4 regions of the Streptomyces sp. NBC_00654 genome follow, and region 4 is predicted to be linked to each of the others. Evidence: riboswitches for the same ligand, from Rfam matches in the RefSeq annotation. Region 4 holds a riboswitch; each other region holds the start of a gene.
What was found. A riboswitch is a leader RNA that binds a small molecule or an ion and turns the genes downstream of it on or off. The one in region 4 is predicted to bind cyclic di-AMP.
Positions count from the first base shown of each region.

Region 1: another riboswitch for cyclic di-AMP. It lies ahead of OHA98_RS14475 (LysM peptidoglycan-binding domain-containing M23 family metallopeptidase); the one in region 4 lies ahead of OHA98_RS37680 (M23 family metallopeptidase).
Region 2: another riboswitch for cyclic di-AMP. It lies ahead of OHA98_RS24975 (C40 family peptidase); the one in region 4 lies ahead of OHA98_RS37680 (M23 family metallopeptidase).
Region 3: another riboswitch for cyclic di-AMP. It lies ahead of OHA98_RS17235 (LysM peptidoglycan-binding domain-containing protein); the one in region 4 lies ahead of OHA98_RS37680 (M23 family metallopeptidase).

Region 1 covers NZ_JAPEOB010000001.1:3,382,098-3,386,443, reverse strand. Annotated here, with positions in the region: gene OHA98_RS14475 (LysM peptidoglycan-binding domain-containing M23 family metallopeptidase) at 154-1,143, opposite strand; cyclic di-AMP (ydaO/yuaA leader) riboswitch at 1,149-1,306, opposite strand; gene OHA98_RS14470 (alpha-galactosidase) at 1,599-3,698, opposite strand; gene OHA98_RS14465 (tyrosine-protein phosphatase) at 3,889-4,346, shown strand, end outside.
Region 2 covers NZ_JAPEOB010000002.1:1,062,383-1,066,728, reverse strand. Annotated here, with positions in the region: gene OHA98_RS24990 (ATP-binding protein) at 1-240, shown strand, start outside; gene OHA98_RS24985 (LysR family transcriptional regulator) at 345-1,262, opposite strand; gene OHA98_RS24980 (LysE family translocator) at 1,335-1,976, shown strand; gene OHA98_RS24975 (C40 family peptidase) at 2,007-2,477, opposite strand; cyclic di-AMP (ydaO/yuaA leader) riboswitch at 2,481-2,667, opposite strand; gene OHA98_RS24970 (hypothetical protein) at 3,199-3,507, opposite strand; gene OHA98_RS24965 (ATP-dependent Clp protease proteolytic subunit) at 3,515-4,150, opposite strand.
Region 3 covers NZ_JAPEOB010000001.1:4,022,690-4,027,035, reverse strand. Annotated here, with positions in the region: gene OHA98_RS17240 (GMC oxidoreductase) at 1-768, opposite strand, end outside; gene OHA98_RS17235 (LysM peptidoglycan-binding domain-containing protein) at 956-1,840, opposite strand; cyclic di-AMP (ydaO/yuaA leader) riboswitch at 1,844-2,029, opposite strand; gene OHA98_RS17230 (FAD-dependent oxidoreductase) at 2,489-3,889, shown strand; gene OHA98_RS17225 (SpoIIE family protein phosphatase) at 3,943-4,346, opposite strand, start outside.
Region 4 covers NZ_JAPEOB010000003.1:1,160,158-1,164,503, reverse strand. Annotated here, with positions in the region: gene OHA98_RS37700 (FAD-dependent monooxygenase) at 1-601, shown strand, start outside; tRNA gene OHA98_RS37695 (tRNA-Met) at 655-728, shown strand; partial or broken gene OHA98_RS37690 (TipAS antibiotic-recognition domain-containing protein) at 831-1,015, shown strand; gene OHA98_RS37685 (PP2C family protein-serine/threonine phosphatase) at 1,239-2,411, shown strand; cyclic di-AMP (ydaO/yuaA leader) riboswitch at 2,767-2,919, shown strand; gene OHA98_RS37680 (M23 family metallopeptidase) at 2,931-3,962, shown strand; gene OHA98_RS37675 (aldo/keto reductase) at 4,183-4,346, shown strand, end outside.

The DNA.
Region 1 (4,346 bases), on a different contig from region 4:
CTGCACCGTCGAATGTGACCTACGCGACCGTAATACGGGGTTGACGGGTGGTGAGATAGACCACCCGGTCAGTTTTTGGTAAAGCCGGAATAAGAACAGGGACGGTGCGCCGAAGCGCACCGTCCCTGATCATGTCCGGTCGTCACCGCTCCATCAGATGGAGACGCCGTGCTGGCGCAGGTACGCGACCGGGTCGACGTCCGAGCCGTAGCTCGGGCCGGTGCGGACCTCGAAGTGGAGGTGCGGGCCGGTCGAGTTGCCGGTGGAGCCGGAGAGGCCGATCTGCTGGCCGCCGGTGACGGCCTGGCCCACGGAGACGCTGAGCGAGGACTGGTGGGCGTACTGGGAGTACATGCCGTCGGCGTGCTTGATGACGACCTCGTTGCCGTACGAACCGCTCCAGCCGGCCGAGACCACGGTGCCCGGGCCGATGGCGCGGACGACGGTGCCCGACGCGGCCTGGAAGTCCGAGCCGGTGTGGTAACCGCTGGACCAGCTGGCGCCGGAGGCGCGGTACTGGGTGGTGACGTTGGCGTTGGCCACCGGGGTCGTCCAGCCGGAGCTGTTGCTCTGGGAGGCGCTGGTGTTCGTGGAGGTGGTGGACTTTCCGGCCCCGGAGGACGGGGCCGAGGAGTCCGCGGACGAGGCGGTCTTCGGGGCCGGCTGCGCCTTCGGGGCGGCCGGGGCGGCCTTCGGAGCGGCCTTCTCCGGCTCCGCCTTCGACGGGGCCGGCGCGGACTGCGCGGCGTCGGCGGGACCGGACGCCTTGGCGCCGAGGGTCAGCTTCATGCCGGGGAAGATCAGGCTCGGGTTCTCGCCGACGACCTCGCGGTTGTCCTGGTACAGCTTCTGCCAGCCGCCCTTGAGCTTGTGCTCGGCGGCGATCTTCGAGAGGTAGTCGCCGGAGACGACGGAGTAGGTCTTCGAGGCGCCGGGGGCCGCGGCCGCGGCACCCGGGGCGGTGTGCGCGGCGGCGACCGAGGCGGCGGCGGGCTTGGCCGCGGGCGCGGCCTTCTCCGCGGCGTGCGCTCCGGTGGCACCGATCAGCGGGAGGGCGAGGACGGCGCCGCCGGTCCCTGCGGCGAGGACACCGCGGGCGATCGGGCCGGTCTTCGTACGACGGTGCTTACCCATTGCGGGCATGGGGGAATTCCTCTCCGGCGCCTACGAGGTGAGCTGTCGGGTTCGGGCTGGAGATGCCCGGTCGCTCTCGGCGACTTCACCCCGAGCCGGTCCGGATCTCTCCGGGCCGGCGGCTTACCTGGGTCCCCCGCTCCTGCCACACGAGTGTGGGTGGGTACGAATTCCGGGCGGCGGCAGGATTAGGCGATCCGTCCGGATTGACGGTGACCGTAAACGAGTCAGGACGACAGGAACAAGCCATCGGTTGCCTGCCGGAATCCCCGATTCAATTTCGGTCCGGAATTCCCGTCACACTCCGTGGATTACGGATCTTGGCATTCCGCGCGGCGCCCGGATCACCTCCGGGCGCCGCCACCACACACCGTCACGGATATGATCCCGCTCACCAGCGGGCCACCATCTCCCCCACAAACAGGGCACGTTCCCTCAAATGCCCCATTCCGGACATGTCATGGTCACCGCTTCTGACGCAACCTCAGCACCCGGGCGTCCAGGTCGCCGCTCAGCCCGGTGTGCAGCCCGTGATGCAGCAGCACCGATCCCTGGTATTCCGCTCCGGTGTCCTGACAGACGTACGTCGCCGAGGCGTCCAGGCCGCGCAGCCGCAGGGCCGGCGGCCGCTGGCCGAACCGCTGTGCCTCCAGCCACATCAGCACCACGGCCTCCTCGCCCAGGACGTAGCTCACCGCGCTCAGCCCGCCGCGCGGCGCCGCGAGCCGGTGGAGGGCCCCGTGCTGCACCACCGGGCGGATCTCCTTGTAGAGGGACACCCAGTCCCGCGCCTCGGCCAGCTCCTCCGGGCTCCACTCGGTGAGGTCGCCGCCGACCCCGAGCACCCCGGCCATCGCGCTGACGAAGCGGAACCGCAGCGAACTCATCCGGTTGTTCAGCTGGACGTTCGGGCTGTCGGTGACCCAGGCCGCCATCACCCGCGCCGGATGGATCTGCCCGAAGCCCTCCTGGATGGCGAGCCGGTCCAGCGGGTCGGTGTTGTCGGAGGTCCACACCTGATCGGTCCGGGAGAGCACGCCCAGGTCGACCCGGCCCCCGCCCCCCGAGCAGGACTCGAAGGCCACGCCCGGGTGCGCGGCGCGCAGCCGGTCGAGCAGCGCGTACAGCGCGTCCACGTGCGCGATCCAGAGCTTCTGCGGGTACTCCTCGCCCGGCCAGCCCGCCTCGGTGAAGCAGCGGTTGAAGTCCCACTTCACATAGTCGATCGGAGCACTGGAGAGCAGCGCGTCGAGCTGCTCCCACAGGTATTCCTGTACGTCCGGCCGGGCGAGGTTGAGCACCAGCTGATGGCGGAACTCGGTCCGCGTACGGCCGGGGACGTGCTGCACCCAGTCCGGGTGGGCCCGGTAGAGATCGCTGTCGGGGTTGACCATCTCCGGCTCGACCCAGATCCCGAACCGCATGCCGAGTCCGCGCACCTCGTCGGCGAGCGGCCGCAGCCCGCCGGGGAAGCGGTCGGGGTTCGGTGTCCAGTCACCGAGCCCGGCCCGGTCGCTGGTGCGCTGCCCGAACCAGGCGTCGTCCACCACGAACAGCTCGACACCCATCTCCGCCGCGCGCACGGCGAGCGCACGCTGCTGTTCCATGGAGATGTCGAAGCCGGTCGCCTCCCAGGAGTTGTAGAGCACCGGCCGCGGCGTGCCGGCGTCCGGGATCACATGGGCCAGCTGCCAGGCGTGCCAGGCCCGGCTCGCCCCGCCGAAGCCGTCCGGGCTCCACAGGCCGGCGAAGACGGGTGTGGTGTAGGACTCCCCCGGCGCGAGCCGCAGCAGGCCGGACTCGTCGTAGCCCGCGCCCCCGTTGATCTGCACGAGACCGTCGGGCAGCTGATGCACGGCGATCCGCCAGGAACCGGACCAGCCCAGGGCGCAGCCGTACACCTCTCCGTGTTCCTCGGTCGCGGCACCGTCCGCGTCCAGGGCCACCCATGGCAGATGCTGGTGTCCGGTGTGCCCGCGGCGGCTGGAGAGGATCTTCTCGCCGTACGTGAGTTCCGACCGCACCAGCCGGGACTCCGCCGCCCAGCTGCCGTGCAGCTGGCTCAGCCGCCAGTTCTCCCGGGCCGGCAGCGTCCAGGTCGCCGCGTCGGCGCGCAGCAGCTCCAGGGGCGGGCCGTCCGGGCCGGCGTGGGCGACGGTGGTCCAGCGCTCGATCACATCGGAGTCGTCGCGCATCCGGTAGTGCAGGGTCAGCGCGAGGCGGTGCACGGCGTCCGTGAAGCCCAGCCGGAGTTCGTCACCGTCCGTCTCGGCGCCCCCGAACGCCCACTCGGTCCCCCTGACCTCGTCGGTCCGTACGGAGAGCGCCGGGCGGACGAACCGGGGACCGCCCTCGACCGGGTACTCCTCATGGCCGTCGAGCGGAGAATCGAAGCCGGGGCAGGGCGGGAAGGGCTCGGCGGCCAGCGCCTCGGCCGCGGCCATCGTGAGGCGCGGCCCCCAGTGCAGGTGCAGCAGCTCATCGCGGTCGGTGAGGTGGAGCGCGTAGCTGCCGGTCGCGCCACTGAGCACCCAGGTACGGCCCGTGTCACCAGTCTCGATCATCATTTCCCTCACGTTCGAACAGTTCCGCACATCATCGACCACGGTGACGGTGCGGGGCAATGCCCGTGCGGGTTTGTGTGGCGAGCTGTGCGCCTCGTCCGAGATGATTGCCTGAGGAATCGATGTCGTATCGTCACGAGCGTGCCCTCGTCGGCGAGCAGCGCCGACGCCAGACACCCCAGGAGCCGCCGTGACTCAGCAGGTGCCGCAGGTCCCGCCGACAGAATCCGAGCTGACCGGAGTCCGTAATTTCCGTGATGTGGGAGGGCTCCCCACCACGGACGGACGCCGCGTGGCGTTCGGGCGGCTCTACCGCAGCGGCCACCTGGCACACGCCACGGAGCAGGACACGGCGGTCCTCGGCAGGCTCGGCCTGCACACGGTCTTCGACTTCCGCAACGACGCCGACCGGAAGCTCGACGGCCACGACGTGGAGCTGGCGGGGGTGCGCAATGTCAGCATCCCCCTCTCCGACCCGGCCGACGGCGCCGAGTTCTGGCGGCTGGTCCGGGACGGCGACATCGCCCAGCTGCGCTCGATCCTCTCGGGCAGCAAGGGCACGGACCGGATGATCACCTCGTACCGGTCGATCATCCGGGACCGCACCGCCGAGCACAGCCGGGTACTGCACGCCCTGGCCGAGGACAG
Region 2 (4,346 bases), on a different contig from region 4:
ACCTTCACCGTGGACCTCCGGCTGGACCGGGAGGAGGAGCTGCGTCTCGGCGTGACGGACAGTCACCCCCGCTGGCCCCAGCGGCTGCCGGCCGCCGTCCAGCAGGACAACGGACGCGGCATGGTGATCATCCGGGCCCTGGCCAAGGAGTACGGGGGACAGCTCTCCGTCACTCCCACCCCCGAAGGAGGCAAGACGGTCTGGATCGCCCTGCCCTGGACGGTTCCGGGCCAGGGCTGACGGGGAAGCGGGCGCGCCGGGTCCACTGCTCGCGGGCAGGGCCCCGGCGTCCGTCCGGGCAGGCTCCCGGCGTCCGGGCAGGGCCCCCGGAGTCCCGGCCGGCCCTACCGCGCCGCCGCGCCCCGTCCGAATCCGCTGCGCATCAGTGCCAGCAGGGTCGACGCGGCGGAGGTCGCCCGGTCGCCCCGGTGCGCGACGGAGATCGTCCGGCGGAAGGCCGCCGGATCCAGCCGCCGCACGGCCAGCGGGGTCGGGGACATCGCGGCGACCATCTCCGGAACCACGGCCACCCCGAGCCCGGCGCTGACCAGCGCGCACACCAGGGCGTAGCCGGGGGACTCGCACACCACGGCCGGGGTGGCGCCGGCCTCGGCCAGGGCGCTCTCCACCCCGCGCCGGGGCGGATGCGTGGGCGCGCTGCTGATCAGCGGCCGTCCCGCCAGCTCGGCGACCGGCAGCCGGCCCGTCCCCTCGGCGAGCCGGTGGCCGACCGCGGTGACGAGGACCAGTTCCTCGACCAGGAGAGGCTCGACGACGACGCCCATGGGCGGGGGACCCGCGGGCGCCGGTTCGTACGCATGGGTCAGGGCGAGGTCGACCTCTCCGGCAGCCACGGCGGTGACTCCCTCGGGCGGCTCGTAGTCGGTCACGGCGAGCTCCACATCCGGATGTGCGCGCCGGAACGCGCTCAGGACCGGCGGCAGCAGGTGGATTCCGGCCGTGGTGAACGTGCCGACCCGCAGCCGCCCCCCGGAGAGCCCGGCCAGCTGAGCCAGCTCGTGCCGAGCCTGGTCCAGCTCGTCCAGGACCCTTCTGGCCCGGCCCGCCAGCAGCTCACCGGCGGCCGTCAGCCGCGCCCCGCGATGATGACGAACCAGGAGCGCCGCACCGGCCTCGCGCTCCAGTTTGGCCAGCTGCTGGGAGAGAGCAGGCGCGGTGTAGCCCAGGCGCGCGGCCGCACGCGTGATCGATCCGGCCTCGGCGACCGCCACCAGCGCCGCCAGCCGTGTCGGGTCGTACATTAAGCGTTCCTTTTGGCAGACCCAGAAGATTGCAAGTACACGCTAAAGGCTCTTCCGGTCCAGGGTGTAACCATGGACGCACAACTGCTCGCCTTCACGGGAGTCGCCGCGGGGATGGTCGCGCTGCCCGGCGCCGATTTCACCGTCGTCGTACGCAACGCACTCGCCTCGCGCCGTTCCGGGGTCGTCACCGCGCTGGGTGTCGCCGGGGGGCTGCTGGTGCACACCGCGCTGGCCGTGGCGGGCCTGGCCGCGGTGCTGGTCACCATGCCCGTGCTGTTCCGCACCGTCCAGCTCCTGGGCGGCGCGTATGTGCTCTGGCTCGGTCTCAGCGCTCTGTTCGCGTGGCGACGTCGGCCCGCCGAGGCGGACCGGACAGCGCAGCCGGAGGCCGGCCCCGTGCAGAAGGAGCTGGGACGCTCCCTGCGGCAGGGCTTCCTGACCAACGCGCTGAACCCCAAGGCGCCGGTGCTCTTTCTCAGCCTGCTGCCCCAGTTCGTGCCCGACGGGCAGCCGCCACTGCCCAGGACCCTGCTGCTCGCGGCCGTCGTCGTGGTGCTGGCGCTCATCTGGTTCCCGGCCGTGGCCCTGCTGGTGGACCGGCTGGGGCGGTGGCTGCGCCGGCCGCGTACCGCCCGTGCGATCGAGGGCGGCAGCGGCGCGGCGCTCACCGCACTGGGGCTCGTGCTGGTGACCGGACCGCTGCTGCGCTGAAGCGGGTCCGGCCGTGGGTCAGGCCGTGGGTCAGCGGACCCGTCCGTACCACACGCTGTTCGACCAGATCTTCTCCAGCCGGACCACCGCCCCGGTCTTCGGGGAGTGCCAGATCTTTCCCTTGCCCGCGTAGATGCCCACGTGGTAGACGCTGCGGCCGGAGTGGAAGAAGACCAGATCACCCTTCTTCCGCTTGGACTTCGAGATGTGGTGGGTCTTGTTGTACTGCTGCTGGGCCGTGCGCGGGAGTTTCTTGCCGGCCTTCTTGAAGGAGTAGAGAGTCAGCCCCGAGCAGTCGAACCGGCGCGGACCGGATGCTCCGTACTTGTAGGGCGATCCCTTCTTCGACGCGGCGATCGTGAGCGCCTTCGTCGAGTGCGTGGCGGCCTCGGCCTCGTTGACCAGCCCCGGCGCCAGCATGGCGGAGCCGACGGCCAAGGTGAGGACCGAGGCCGTACCGGCCCGGGTAAGCAGAGACGGGACATGTACCTGCGCAGTCATGCGCAACCCTTCGTCAGCCGCCTGTGAAGGATGACCTGTCGGGTTCGGGCTGGCGAAGTTGCCCGGCCGCACTTGGCGGCTTCACCCCGAGGGGCGACCGGTTGCCCGGCCGACCCGTTGTGCTCGGGTCCTCCACTCCTGCCGATCCACTTCTGTCGACCAGTCATCCGGGCAGTGGCAGGACTCGGCGTCCGCCCGGACCGCCCCGCCGCGGTGGCGGGGGCTTGTCGTCCCAGGGATCTTGACTCACGAAGTGCCGGATTTCCGAGCTGAAACAGCGATTTGTGAGAGTCGTCACGACTGATCCGTTCGGGTGGACGAGCCCGATTTCCGCCCTCGGCCGGGCTGCCCGACCAGCCTCGCACCAGCGACGGAACGTCAGATTCCGAGTACTGTCCACGCGCTGAGCGCAAGTTGGGCTGTCCCTCGTGAGGGGGAATGCCTACGCCGAACGAGGGAGGAAATCTGATCTCCTTGCCGGGCGTGTCGCGGGGCGGGCGCGGAGAGGTGTGGCGGGGCGCGGAGGGGTGCGGAGGCGCGCATGAGATGCGGCGAGGTGTGGAGTGGTGAGGAGTGGTGAGGACTGGCGTGGCCAGGTCCCGGCTCCCCGTGATCGGGAGCCGGGAGCCGGTGGCGGACGTGGTGCCGGGCGTTGTGCCGGATGCGGTGCCGAGGGGTCGGCCGGGGCGGACCCCGGCCGAGTGGCGGGCCTGGGGTCCGGTCAGCCCACCGGCGGCGGGGGCATGGTGACCCGGCCGGCGCGCCGTTCTCCGTCCAGCAGGCGCAGGGCCCGCGCCAACGTCGCCGCGTGGATCTGCGCTTCGCCCCGTTCGTGCATCAACGCCAGGGCGTCGCGCAGCGCCGTGGCCCGGGAGGCCAGGGCCTGCGCGGCCCGGAGCGCGCCATAGGTGTCACTGCCTCGGGCCGGGTTGATCCGGCCCAGTTGGTCGAGAACTTCCAGGTAGCGGTCGATGAACTCCCCCTCGGCGCGGGTCAGCGCGGGGAGCGGCGGGTACTCCGGTGGAAGCATGGTGGGTTCACCTCGGGGGGTGCGGCGGCCGGGACGGGCCGCGGTTCTCCATGACGTGGTCCACGAGCCCGTACGCCTGGGCGGCTCGGGCGTCGAGGATGGTGTCGCGCTCGATGTCGGCGGTGATCTGCTCCGTGGACCGGCCCGTGTGACGGGCCAGCATGGCCGCGAGCATCTCGCGCACCCGCATCAGCTCGCGTGCTTCGATTTCGAGATCGGACGGCTGGCCCTGGACCGGTTCGTCCAGCGTCGGCTGCCGGATGACTACCCGGGCGCCGGGCAGGGCATGTCGGCGGCCCGGCGCGCCTGCCGCCAGCAGCACGGCGGCGCTGGAGAAGGCCTGGCCGAGGCAGAACGTCTCCACGTCGCACGCCAGGTACTGCATGGTGTCGTAGATCGCGGCCATGGCGTTGAACTCGCCGCCGGGGGAGTTGATGTAGAGCGAGATGGGCCGGTCCGGCTCGGCGTGCTCCAGATACATGAACTGTGCGATCAGGTCGGTTGCCGCGGTGTCGTCGACCGGGGTGCCGAGGAAGACGATCCGCTCGGACAGCAGCTTGGAGTACGGGTCCAGGGTCCGGGTCCCGGTCGCGGTGCGCTCGGTGAACTCCGGCAGGACGTAACGGGCGGCAGGTCGGATCATGGCGGTGCCTCTCCTGGGGTCTGCACGGTTGTTCTCGGTGGGTCGCTGTTCCGCGGGCGCGCCGTTCCCGGGTACGTGGTCCCTGGGGACCCGCGGCCGCGTCCGTAAGAAATGTACAGGACGTACAGAAAGCTTTGGCGGGGCACGCGCCTGGTTCTTGGCACCGGGGTGGCTGTCCGGGGTCGGTGCCCAGGCG
Region 3 (4,346 bases), on a different contig from region 4:
CGCGGACCTCGGGACGGTGCCCGCCGCCTCCTGCTTCATGTAGTCCCAGTCGTACACGGCGGGCACGAAGAGGAACGGGAAGCCGGAACGTTCGGCGTGCTTGCGGCCGACCCTGGCGTACTGGTAGCAGTCGGCGGATTCGAACCACGCAGGGTCGATGGTGCCGACCCCGAGCCCGGCGTTGGCGCGCGGGTAGTAGGTGCCGTACATCTCGTCGGCGTCGACCGTGGGGAGGATGGCGCCGAAGTTCTCGCGCCGGGGGGTGACGGCCATCCCCCCGTTGACCAGCGAGCCGCCGCCGACGCCGCGGCCCTGGTAGACCGTGATGCCGCCGAACTCCTCGGCGTCCAGGATCCCGGTGTAGCGCGGGATGTTCCGGTCGATCGGGAAGCCCAGGAAGTTGCTGAGCGGCTGTTTGGTCTTGGTCCGCAGCCAGTAGGAACGGCGGTCCGGGCTGGTCGTGTTGGCGAAGATCCTGCCGTCCGGCCCGGGGGTGTCCCAGGCCATCCCCATCTCGACCATATGGACATCCACGCCCGCCTCGGCGAGTCGCAGCGCGGCGACGCAGCCGCCGTATCCGGTGCCGATCACCAGGGCCGGGACATGGGCGCCGGGATCGATCCCGGCGGGCGCCACCCCGGCCTCCGCCCTGGCCGAGGCCGGGTGGCCCGCCAGGGTCACGGCCCCAAGAAGAGAACCTGTTCCTGCAAGGAACCTTCGACGCGAGACGCCCTTGGATCTCGCATCCTGCATGGTAGTGTCACTCATGTGACATCCCTCACTCTCGACAGAGTGAAACAGGTTCTACTGTCGAATGCGTAGTAAGTCACTACACACTGACGGGTAACTTACGGTCCGGCTCAAGGCCGCCCCGGCAAAAGCCGGCGGGCGGCACGGAGCCCTGCGACTCCGTACCGCCCGTCGGCCTGCCACTCACTCCCGACACCGACGGGTGTCAGTACGCCCCGAACACGTTGTCGATCGAGCCGTACTTGTCGGCGGCGTAGTTGCACGCGGCCGTGATGTTGGCGACCGGGTCGAGGCTGTCCATCGACGTACCGGGCACGTGGTAGGCCTGGAAGGTCGGGTCGATGACCTGGAGGAGGCCCTTGGACGGGATCCCGGCGGCGGCGTTCGAGTCCCAGTTGTTGACGACCAGCGGGTTGCCCGAGGACTCGCGCATGATGTTGCGGTGGATGCCCTCGTAGCTGCCGGGGATCCCGTGCTCGGCCATGACGGCCAGCGACTCCTTGATCCAGCCGTCGAGGTCGTTCGTGTACGCCGTGGGCTGCTCGGCCGCGACGGCGACGGTACCGGTGGCGGCGGCCTGGGTAGCCGTACCGGTGGCCGTGTCGGCGGCGGAGCCGTTGGCGCCCGGCTGCGCGCTCGTGCGCTGCGAGCGGTCGGCGCGGTCGCCTCCCTCGCTCCGGTCGGACGAGGAGGCAGTGGACTCGGGCTGCGCCGGCGCCTTGGATCCGATCGACAGCTTGAGGCCGGGGTGAATCAGGTCGGGATTGTCGCCGACGGCCTTTCGGTTGTCGTCGTACAGCTTCTGCCAGCCACCACCGAGGGAATAACTGCGGGCGATCTTGGAAAGCGAATCACCCTCGACCACGGAATGGGTCGTGGCATCCGCCCGCTGCGCGGCAATTTCCTTGACGGATACGGCAGTCGGCGCCACGGCCTTTTCGGCGGTGATGGAGTGCTGCGCGGGTGCCGCGGAGGCAAAGCTCGCACCGGCCAGCGGAAGCACAAGGGCGGCTCCGCCGGTGCCCACGGCGATGAAACCGCGGGTCAGACGGGCGGACGTGGAACGACGGTACTTGCCCGTTTCGGGCATGGTGAATCCTCTCCGCCGCCTGCGAGGTGAGCTGTCGGGTTCAGGCTGGAGCTGCCTGGCCGCACGCGAATGCGACTTCACCCCAGCCGGTCCGGATACCGGACCGGCGTCTTACCTGGGTCCCCCGCTCCTGCCGTACGTGAGTAGGTTCGATTGCCGGACGGCGGCAGGATTAGGCGTTCCATCCGGATTGACGGTGACCGTAGGCGAGAAATCTTGATCGGAACAAGCCCTGAATTCCGGATCGCATTTCCTGCGCAAGATCAATTGATGGAAATCCCTGTCGGCAATCTCACGACGCGAAGTCAGATTCCCCGGCGCAGAAGGGAACCGGGCGGCGCGCCACGGCGTCCGGGGTCCGGAACGTGACGCTCACCACTGAGTCCGATAAGGGCGATTTGCGCGAGGCGCGAAACCGGCAAACAGCCTGAATGATCTTTTATGAAGGGGTGGACCAATTCCGGTCAATCGCCCAAATCGCCCATTTCGAACTCTCGGGGTGAGCCGGCGGGAGGCTCCGCGGGACCCCGGCCCGACGTCCGGACGCGACAGGGCTTAACGTGTGCGTTGGAGACTGGTAAGCCAAGCCTTACCTCTGCTGTTCGCCGTACCCTGCCCGCGCTCGTCCGCCCTAAGGAACAACACGCCATGACACGCCCCGTCCGCGTCGCCATCGTCGGAGCCGGTCCTGCCGGGATCTACGCAGCGGACGCGCTGCTGAAATCCGAAGCCGCACAGGACCCGGGTGTGTCGATCGACCTGTTCGAGCGCATGCCCGCCCCCTTCGGCCTGATCCGCTACGGCGTGGCCCCGGACCACCCCCGGATCAAGGGCATCGTCAAGGCGCTGCACCAGGTGCTGGACAAGCCGCAGCTGCGGCTCTTCGGCAACGTCGACTACCCCAACGACATCGGCCTGGACGATCTGCGGTCCTTCTACGACGCCGTGATCTTCTCCACCGGCGCCGACGCCGACCGCGCGCTCGACATCCCCGGCGCCGGTCTGGACGGCTCCTACGGAGCGGCCGACTTCGTCTCCTGGTACGACGGGCACCCCGAGGTCCCGCGCACCTGGCCGCTGACGGCGGAGAAGGTCGCCGTGCTGGGTGTCGGCAACGTGGCCCTGGACGTGGCGCGTGTACTCGCCAAGACGGCGGACGAGCTGCTGCCGACGGAGATCCCGGCCAATGTGTACGAGGGCCTGAAGGCCAACAAGGCGCTGGAGGTGCACGTCTTCGGGCGGCGTGGCCCCGCCCAGGCCAAGTTCAGCCCCATGGAGCTGCGGGAGCTCGACCACTCGCCCAACATCGAGGTCATCGTCAACCCCGAGGACATCGACTACGACGCGGGCTCCATCGAGACCCGGCGGGGCAACAAGCAGGCCAACATGGTCGCCTCCACGCTGGAGAACTGGGCGATACGCGATGTCGGTGACCGCCCGCACAAGCTGTTCCTGCACTTCTTCGAGTCGCCGGTCGAGATCCTGGGCGAGGACGGCCGCGTGGCCGGTCTGCGTACCGAGCGCACCGAGCTGGACGGCACCGGCAACGTCCGGGGTACCGGTTCCTTCACCGACTGGGACGTGCAGAGCGTCTACCGCGCCGTCGGCTACTACTCGCAGGAGCTGCCCAAGCTCCCCTTCGACGTGGGCTCCGGCACCGTCCCGCACGCCGCCGGACGCGTCATCACCGGTGACGAGCCGATGACTTCGGTGTACGTCACGGGCTGGATCAAGCGGGGGCCGGTCGGCCTGATCGGTCACACCAAGGGCGATGCCAACGAGACGGTCGCCTGCCTGCTGGAGGACCGCGCCGAGGGCCGGCTCCCCGCCCCGGCGCAGCCGGAGCCGGACGCCGTCGTCGCCTTCCTCGACGAGCGCGGAGTCCGCTACACCACCCGTGAGGGCTGGCACCGCCTGGACGCGCACGAGCAGGCGCTCGGCGCGGAGCAGGGCCGCGAGCGGATCAAGGTCGTGGACCGCTCCGCGATGCTGGACGCCTCCGGTGCCCCGGAGGTCTCCCCCGCGACGGACACCCCGGCCGGTTCCTGATCCGTCGGCCCGTCGGCCCGTCGGCAGGTTCGCGCCCGCCGGACCGCGGTGGCTCAGTCCGCCGCCGTCCAGCGGGAGGCGAGCAGCAGCGCGATGTCGTCGGGGCGGTCCTCGGCCTGTCCGGCCTCCTCGATCACCCGGTCCGCGATGTCGCCGAGGGGCGCCGGGCCGAACTCGGCGATGGTGCTGCGCAGTCGCTCGATGCCCTCGTCGATGTCGGTCCCCGCACGCTCGATGAGCCCGTCGGTGAACAGAGCTATCGTCGCTCCCGGGCCGAGCCGGAATTCGGTGACCGGATAGACCGCCCCGCCGTCGACACCGAGGACCACTCCGCCGGAGAGGTCGAGCACCTCCGTGGTGCCGTCGGCGTGGCGCAGCACGGGCTGCGGGTGCCCGGCCCGAACGGCCTGGGTACGACCGGTGACCGGGTCGAGGACGACGTAGCAGCAGCTGGCGA
Region 4 (4,346 bases):
GTTCATCCGTCATTTGGACATGCACATCGCCATCTTCGGCGCGGACAACTTCCTGGGCCTCGACAACTGGCAGGTGTGGCTCCGGGAGGGGACGGCCGGGTACGGCATCTATCCGGTGCGCGACAACACCGAGCTCCGGGTCACCTTCGGCTTCGGGGGCGGGCCGCTCGGGCCGGAAGCCCGGACCCAGGAGGCGTACCGGGCGCTGGTCGCCGCGCACATGGCGCCGCTGCGCTGGGAGAGCGACCGGCTGCTCAAGGCGCTGCGCGAGGCGCCCGACTTCTACGCCGATGCCGTGGCCCAGGTGCGGATGGACCGCTGGTCGCGGGGGCGGGCGGTGCTGCTGGGCGACGCCGGGTACGGGGCGTCCGTGCTCTCCGGGCAGGGCACCGGCCTGGCGCTGGTCGGTGCTCAGGTGCTGGCGGACGAACTGGCGCGGGCGGACGGTGACCACACGCTCGCGTTCGCGCGGTACGAGGAGCGGATGCGTCCGTTCGTCACGGTCAACCAGGCCCTCGTCGAGGGGCGCGGCGAGGCAGGCTCTCCCGCGTCCGAGGAGGCTCTCGACCGGGCCAAGAACGCCATCGTGCTGGAGGTCTGACGTGCCAGGTGGTCAGGAGTGCGTCCGGCATGCCGTAGAGTTGCATTCAACGACGCGGGGTGGAGCAGCTCGGTAGCTCGCTGGGCTCATAACCCAGAGGTCGCAGGTTCAAATCCTGTCCCCGCTACTGAAGGACCGGGCCCGGTACGCATACAGCGTGCCGGGCCCGAGTCGTTTCCGGACCGTGTGCCGGATCCACCGGGTCCATGGGTGCCGTATCCGCCGTATCCGCAGGGGCCGTGACGCGTACGAGCGCGGCGGCCGGTGGTGGCGCTCGCTGGGCGCGGCGGGGCAGAGGAGATGTATGCCGCCGATCCGCGTTTCGCGAAGAACTACGATCGGTACGGGGACGGCACCGCCGCCTTCGTACGGGATGCGCTGACGATCTACGCGGAACTCCGGCTCTCCGACTGACCTCCGGAGGCCCCGGCCCCGCACGCTCCCCTCTTTTGGCCGATGAGGAGTCGCCGCACGGCGCGGCTCCGGCAAGCCTGGACGGGGCGCGGTACCGTCCGCAGCCGTGGATGGACCGGGCAGGAGTGCACAGGTGGGGAAGCGGGACAGGCGGCGCGGGAGACCTGCCGGGCTGCCCCGCGCCCGGAGCCGTTGGCGGTCGGCCTTCCCGGTGCGCGGGCGTGTGGTCCCCTCCTTCGGTTTCCCGGCCCGCCATGGTGGCCGGGGGCCGGCCGGAGGCGTCGGGGCCCGCCGGTTCGTACGCGCGCTGCCCGCCCTGATGATCGGCGGCGGGCTGCTCTTCGACGTCGGGACCCCGCCGACCTTCACCGCCGTACCGCTGTTCGTGGCGGCACCGCTGATGGCCGCCCCGTTCTTCAGTCTGGCCAGCACCGTCCGGACCGGCGTGGCCTCGGTGCTGGCCGTCTTCGCTCTGCACCTGTACGCGGGGACGCTGACCCGGGCCGCTCCGGTCACCGAACTGATCACCGTGCTCACGGCCTCGGTGCTCGCCCTCGTCATCAACGGTGTCGTGCGGCGCGGCAACGAGCAGCTGGCCTCGGCGCGCTTCATCGCGGAGACCGCCATGCGGGCCGTGCTGCCGACCCCGGACGACCGGATCGGCGGACTGCATGTCGCCGCACGGTACGAGGCGGCCCAGGCGGACGAGTTCGTCGGCGGTGACCTGTTCGCCGTGGCGGACACCCCGCACGGCGTACGTCTGGTGCTCGGGGACGTACGGGGCAAGGGGCTCGACGCGGTCGAGGCGGTGGCGGTGATCATCGGGGCGTTCCGGGAGGCCGCCGAGCAGGAGCGTTCGCTGGAGGGGGTCGCCCAGCGGCTGGAACGGGCGCTGGCACGGGAGGGGACCCGGCGCGGCGGGCTCGACGCGATGGAAGGGTTCATCACGGCGGTGCTCGTCGAGATCCCGCCCGGCTCCCTCTCCTTGCGCATCGTCAACCGGGGGCACCCCGAACCGATCCTGCTGCACGCGGACGGAGCGCTGGAGGTGCTGTCGCCGACCGTGCCCGCGCTGCCGCTCGGGATGAACCTGGGTGCGTGGCCGGACCGGGCCGACGAGTGGGGTCTGCCGCCGGGGGCGACGCTGCTGCTGTTCACGGACGGCCTCTCCGAGGCGCGGGACGCGTCCGGGGCCTTCTACGATCCGGCGGCCCGGCTGCGGGGCCGGATCTTCCCCGGGCCCGAGGAACTGCTCTCCGCGCTCACCGACGATGTCCGGCTGCACACCGGCGGCCGGTCCACTGACGACATGGCACTTCTCGCGGTGGGAAGGCCCGCTGAGGGACAGCCGGAGCGCCGGACGACCGTGAGGATCGTGGGCCGGGGCGATGAATGAGCGGGACGTGCGGGCGTGAGGTGCGGACGGGGACGTGGACGGATGTGTGGACGGATGTGTGGACGGACGTGTGGACGGACGTGTGGACGGGATCCGTGGTTGGAGCGCGTGCCGGTTGCCGGGCGATACCACCGTACGTAATCGAAGGACACCGCTCCGCATAACATTTGATGCAATGTCAGAAATCAAGTAGTGATCAAATCGTGCTCTGCTCGTCCGATTCGGGATGGTTGCATCACGTAAGTCCAGGCCGAAGTCGCGAACGATCACTGGGAAGAGCTTGGAATAGGACCCGTCCGTCTATTAACGTTCGATAACGCAGCGCGGTCGTCCCAGTCGTCGCAAGAGGCGGCACCGTGCGCGAGCGCCGAATCCCGCAAGGGAACCGGGGAACCACCTACATGGGGTGAATCGGACACCTGCGTCTCGTCAGAGGCGGAGGGGCCCGTAGGAGACCTTCCTGCTCCGAACCCGTCAGCTAACCCGGTAGGCGAGAAGGAAGGAAAGGAGTGCGCCCACGTGGCGTCCAACAAGCCTGCCCCCGAGGCCCCGTCACCCTTCGCCACCGGCAACTTCGGTGACTCGGACAGGACCTGGGAGGAATGGAATCCCACCGAGGAGTCCATCCGGCCCGTGCGCGGCAGGCACCGCGTAGCCAAGCAGCGGGGACTCGCCCGTAGCTCCACCGTCCTCGGGGTCGGTGTCATCGCGGCCGTCGGAGCGGGCGGCATGGCCACCGCGCAGAGCAAGCCGCCGGTCTCCATATCTCTTCCCGATTCCCTCGCGGCCAGTCTCCCCGACGCCAAGTCCCTTCCCGGCGTGGGTTCCTTCCTGTCCGACGACGAGGACAAGAAGCCGGTCGCGACCGCACCGCTCACCTCCGCGGGTATCACCGACGCCGAGGCGGAGCAGGGCACGACCGACCCGGGCGAGGCACTGCGCGCCCGCATCCTTCAGCAGGCCGAGCAGCAGCAGGCCAGCGCCGACGCCGAGGCCAAGGCCGCGGAGGAGAAGGCGGCAGCCGAGAAGGCCGCCGCCGAGGCCAAGAAGCAGCAGGACAAGGCCGAGGCCAAGGCCGCCGCCGAGAAGAAGAAGGCGGAGGAAGCGGCGAAGAAGAAGGCGGAGGCCGAGCGCCTCGCCAAGCTCGCCGCCAGCTACGCGCTGCCGACGTCCTCGTACAGCATCACCTCGACCTACGGTCAGTCCGGCACGATGTGGTCCTCCGGCCACCACACCGGCCTCGACTTCGCGGCGCAGAGCGGCACCCCGGTCAAGGCCGTGCACAGCGGCACCGTGAAGTCCGCCGGATATTCCGGCGCGTACGGCTACCGCACGGTCCTGGTGCTCGATGACGGCACGGAGATCTGGTACTGCCACCAGTCCTCGATGAACGTGTCGGCCGGTCAGAAGGTCAGCACGGGCGACACCATCGGCCGTGTCGGCGCCACCGGCAACGTCACCGGCGCCCACCTCCACCTGGAGGTCCGCACCCCGGGTGGCTCGGCCATCGACCCGATGAGCTGGCTGCGCAGCAAGGGGCTCACGGTCTGAGAACCCGTTGGGTGACCTCCGGCCGGAGGCCACCCGGCAGGCTCCGAGTCCCGCCCCGGCACCGCGCTTCCCCTGCCCCAGCGCCGCGTTCCCCCCGCGCCCTCACCGGGCGCCCCCGAACCCCGGCAGCCCTGACGCACACCCCCCGACGTCAGGGCTGCCGGTCCGCTGTCATGGAATAGCGCCCCCGGGTGCTCTCGTTGAACTCTTCATGACTTCTGTGACTTCTCTGCGCCCGCTCGGTTCCTCCGGCCTTCAGGTCTTCCCCCTCGCCCTCGGCGGCAATGTCTTCGGCTGGACGGCGGACGAGGCACAGTCCTTCGCGGTGCTGGACGCGTACGCCGCGGCGGGCGGCAACTTCATCGACACCGCCGACTCCTACTC